One region of the Novosphingobium sp. TCA1 genome, then DNA from elsewhere that is predicted to be linked to it. Evidence: riboswitches for the same ligand, from Rfam matches in the RefSeq annotation. Region 1 holds a riboswitch; the other holds the start of a gene.
The links. A riboswitch is a leader RNA that binds a small molecule or an ion and turns the genes downstream of it on or off. The one in region 1 is predicted to bind cobalamin.
Positions count from the first base shown of each region.

Region 1 (2,390 bases):
GCTGGCGCCCACCTGTTCGAAAGGCATGGGCAGAACGGTCTGGTCCGCTGCCGTGGCGGTGCCGACCGTCAGGCTGTTCCATGCGGTGAGCGGCGGGGAGGCGAAAGCGGGCAGGGCGATCGCCACCAGCCCGGCCGCGCCCAGCGTCCAGCGCCGTCGCCTGCGTTGGAGCCGCCTGCGTCCGCCGCGCACGAAGTTCCCCTGGAAATCGCGCGGGCGCGGTTCCCAGGTCTCGGCGCAGGAAGGCAGGGCGGCGGCGGTCAATTCGGTTCCTCTCGGCATTCCTCGCATGAGGCGCCCTTCGCGCCTATCCTGCTTTGGCCCGCGCGGCATCCATCGAGATCGGCGCGTCCCGAAGCGGTACAGGCGCGCGGGATAGCCTGAATCGCTTAAGACTCTCTTTGCGATTTCCCCCGGCGATACCGGTGCGTCACCCATCTGCCCCGCTTGCCAACCCCCGCGCGGCCCCGTATTTGCGCGCCACGTCATGGGTGGCCCGGAGCCGGGCCCATAGAGGGAATTTCGGCGCAAGTCGAAAAGCTGCCCCCGCAACTGTGACCGGGGAGCGCCCCTTCCACGCGATGCCACTGGGTCACACCGGGAAGGCGGAGGGCGGCGCGACGATCCGGGAGCCAGGAGACCTGCCTGTGACCGTCGTTCCGCAGCCGGGCGGGGTGTCCCGGCTTGCAGCGAGCAGACGCGCAAGGAAAAGGCGCGCGGCTCCGCCATGGACGGCACAAGTCGTTCAGGTTGGAGGAATACGCGTGAAGTACCTGTTCTTGCTGGGGACCGCCCTTGCGGTCTCGACGTCCATTGCCGTCCCCGCTCTGGCGGATGAAGCGGCCATCGATAATATCGTCGTCACCGCGACGCGCACCGAAACGCCCACGAGCGAAATCGGCCAGTCCGTCTCGGTCGTCACCCGCGAGGATATCGAGCGCACCCAGGCGGTGACCGCCACCGACGTGCTGGCCCGCCTGCCGGGCGTGACCTTCACCCAGTCCGGCGGCTTCGGCCAGCCCGCCAGCGTCTTCATCCGCGGGGCCGAGAACGCACAGAGCCTGGTGCTGATCGACGGCGTGCGCATCAACGATCCGGGCGACGTGGGCGGCGGCTTCGACTTCGGCAGCCTCACCGTCGGCCAGTTCGACCGCATCGAGGTGGTGCGCGGATCCTCCGGCGTGCTCTGGGGCAGCCGCGCTATCGGCGGCGTGATCAACCTCATCACCGCGCGCCCGACCGAGGAATGGACCGCGCGCGGCCAGGCCGAATATGGCTGGCGTGACCAGAAGCAGCTCGGCGCCTCGGCCGCGGGCAAAGTGGGGCCGGTCGGCCTGACGCTGGGCGGCAACTGGCTCAAGGGTGACGGCTATTCCGCCTTCAACGAGCGCCGCGGCGGCGCCGAAAAAGACGGCTTCGAAAGCAAGAGCGCCAATGCCCGCGCCGAAGTGCAGATCGTGAACGGCCTTTCCGCCGACGCCGGGACCTACTGGACCAAGGCGAACTACGATTACGACAATACCGGCGCCGATGCCCTGAATGTGGGCATGAAGCGCGACACCGTGGGCTATGCCAACTTGCGCTACAAGGGGCTCGACGGCCGCCTGACCGCGCGTGTCGGCTACGGCCTTACCGATACCCGCCGCATCTCGGACGATGCCGTATTCGGTCCCTTCACCACCAATGGCCGCAACGACCGCTTCGAAGGGCAGGTCTCCTACACCCCGATCGGCATGGTCAGCGTGCTGGTCGGCGCCGAGACCGAGAAGCAGAAGTTCTCGGACAACTACGGCTCGAAGGATTCCACCTCGATCGACAGCGTCTTCGGCATGCTCACCCTGCGCCCGGTCACCGGCCTGACGCTGAACGGCGGGTTGCGCTATGACGACAATTCGGACTTCGGGCACAAGACGACCTTCTCGGCCAATGGCGCCTGGGTGATCGGCGGCAGCGAAAGCGCGCCGATCCTGCGCGCCAGCTATGGCGAGGGCTTCAAGGCGCCCTCGCTCTACCAGCTCTATACCAATGCCGGTTTCCGCGCGCTCGATCCCGAGACCTCGAAGTCGTGGGACGTGGGCGTTGAGCAGCCCTTCGCGGAAGGGCACGGCACGTTCTCGGTCACCTACTTCGATCGCAAGACGAAGAACCTGATCGATTACGACCTGGCCGCGTGGAACTACTACAATGTCGGCCGCGCCCGCGCCAAGGGCGTGGAACTGGGCATGCAGGTGACCGACTGGGAGGGCTTCGACATGAGCCTTTCGGCCACTTACCTCGACGCCACCAACGAGATCACCGGCGCGCGCCTGGCCCGCCGTCCCAAGACCAACCTCTACGCCAGCCTCGACAAGCACTGGTCGCAGGGCTTCCGCCTCGGCGCGGACCTGCGC
Region 1 covers NZ_BLJH01000003.1:313,249-315,638, forward strand. The annotation lists gene NTCA1_RS06635 (cell wall hydrolase) at 1-264, opposite strand, end outside; cobalamin riboswitch at 473-664, shown strand; gene NTCA1_RS06640 (TonB-dependent receptor domain-containing protein) at 765-2,390, shown strand, end outside.

Region 2 (2,390 bases), on a different contig from region 1:
GAAGATCCCGGCGTGGACCTGTTCGCTGGTCGGCGCGATCAGCAGCACGTCGTCGCGGCCGCTGAAGTTCTGGAAATCGTAGCCCAGCAGGTATTCGAGGCCGGGGTGGAGGTGGAGCTTGACCACCGCGCTGCCGCCCCAGTCGCGATAGCCCCAGAACGTGCCTGCCGGGTAGATCACTTGCGGCTGGAGATCGGGAAGCGAATTGCGGATCTGGACATAGGCCGTCTTCCAGTCATGGAAATAGCCCTTGAGGAAGAACTGCACGGCATCGCTGCCGGTGTAATCGAGGCGGAGGCTGGCGATTTCCTCGTTGCGATCGTTGCGGCTCTCGCGGATGCGCGTGGGCGAGAGGTTGTCGAGCTTCGCCTCGGTATGCTGGTACTGGGCGTTGAGCGCCAGATCGGGGGCGAGGTCGTACTGGTACTTGAGACCCGCCGACCACAAGTCATAGCCGAGATGGCGATCGGTGAGGCTGGGCTGATAGGCGCTGTAAGGCGTGTAGCCTTCCGACCGGTTGTGCGAGGCATAGGCCACGAAGCGGTGGTTGCCCGCCGCACCGCGCAAGTAGCCGTCCACCGTGGTGCCGCCCCAGGAATCGACCGAGGCATTGACCTGGCCGTTGAAATCGTCGGTGAAGCCGCGCGTCACCACGTTGATGACGCCCGCCGAAGCCTGCGTGCCGTAGAACAGGCTCTCGCCGCCGCGAAGCACCTCGATACGTTCGATCATGCTGGCGGGAAGCGTGTCGTTGGGCGACGTTCCACCGTAGAGGCGGTTGTTGAGGCGGATGCCGTCCATCGTCCAGAGCACGTCCTGCGTGCGCGATCCCTGAAGCGAGACGTCGACGTAAGTGAACGGCCCGTTGCGGGCGCGAATGTAGAGGCCGGGCACCGATTCCAGCGCCTTGACCACGTCTACCGCGCCGCTGTCCTTTATCTGCTTTTCGCTGACCGTCACCACGTCGTTGCCGTAGCGGGAAAGCTCCTGCGGCAGCGTCTCCTCAAGGCTGGTGCCAGTGACGATGATGGCCCGATCCTCACCGGCGTCTTCACCGGTTTCCTCGGCATGGGCCTGCGTGCTCCAGGCAAGAGCCAGCACCGCGGCCAGCGCGGCGGGCGAATTTATAGCGAACTTCATTTCATCCCCCTGTCGAGCGCCATGCGATCCGAAGCAGGGGTCTGCCGTTCACGAACGGTCGGCGCGCCGACCGGCGTTCACGAAAGGCCGGCGCACCGACCGGCCGGGCGCCCATAACGAAGGGACGACCGCTCAGCGCACCGTGCGGCCCCTGCCGCTGGTTCGTCGCTCAGACGGAGAAACACCGTGCCCCGGCCATCCCCTGGGCCAAAGCAAGAGCGACCGGACGCAGGCAGGTCTCCTGGCTCGCGGGTCATGGCTTGATACACGGCCTTCCCAGGCCTCGCAGGATTTAGCGTCCGGCCCAGTGGCTACGACAGGCGCACTTGCCCTGCCGCGTGATGTGTATCGCGCTCGCCGCTTACAGTTGCAGGGACAGCCTCGGATTCGAGGATCGAAACCCTCTCACCGTGTTCCCATTTTAAGCCTCTTTCGAGGCACCGGCGCGATCTTTTCCGCCCTCCCTGTTCAGCGAAGGCGGATGCGGTGCGCTAGCTTGGGAGCTTGAAGGGCGCAAGCGCGATTTGCGCGGCGATCTTCGCAAAGGCGATACTCGGCTCGATCGGAGCCGCTCATTCTTGCCCGAGCCTATTGCAAGTTATTCGCAACAATCTATGAAGCCGAAGTTTGCAACCTGCCAGCCGGTCGGAGAAGGTCGCCCATTGAACAGCGCACAGGCCCGCTTGCGCATCTATGCGGAGCATCGGCCGGCACTGGTCGACTATGCCACGCCGATCGTCGGATCGCGCGACAGCGCCGAAGACGTCGTGCAGGAAGCCTACTTCCGCTTCGTGCCGACACGGCCGCCGCTGCTGCTGGGCCTGCGCACGCCGGTCGGCTATCTCTATCGGATCGCCCGCAACATCGCGATCGACTGGACCCGGCGGGATGCGGCCGAGCAGCGCCGCAATGCGGCCTATGCCCTGACCCGCGATCCGCAGCCCCTTTCCGCGTCGGCCGAGGATGAACTGCTCTGCGGCGACGAGGCACGGCTGGTTCTGGCGACTCTCGCAAGCCTGCCGGAGAAGAAGCGGCGCGCCTACGAAATGAGCGTGTTCGGAGAGATGTCCTCGACCCAGATCGCGCAGCAGCTCGGCGTGTCGCGCGCGACGGCGCATCGGCTGGTGCAGGATGCGATGATTCATGTCATGCGCAGCGTCGAGCGCATGGGGCCGGAGGGGGACGACGATGCCGGTTGAGATGCAAATTGAGACGCAGGTTGAGAAGCAGATTGAGACAGGCGCGCGCGA
Region 2 covers NZ_BLJH01000013.1:116,843-119,232, forward strand. The annotation lists gene NTCA1_RS15680 (TonB-dependent siderophore receptor) at 1-1,140, opposite strand, end outside; cobalamin riboswitch at 1,354-1,600, opposite strand; gene NTCA1_RS15685 (RNA polymerase sigma factor) at 1,803-2,339, shown strand.
Region 2: it holds a riboswitch for cobalamin, as region 1 does, so the genes downstream of both, NTCA1_RS15680 (TonB-dependent siderophore receptor) here and NTCA1_RS06640 (TonB-dependent receptor domain-containing protein) in region 1, are expected to answer to the same signal.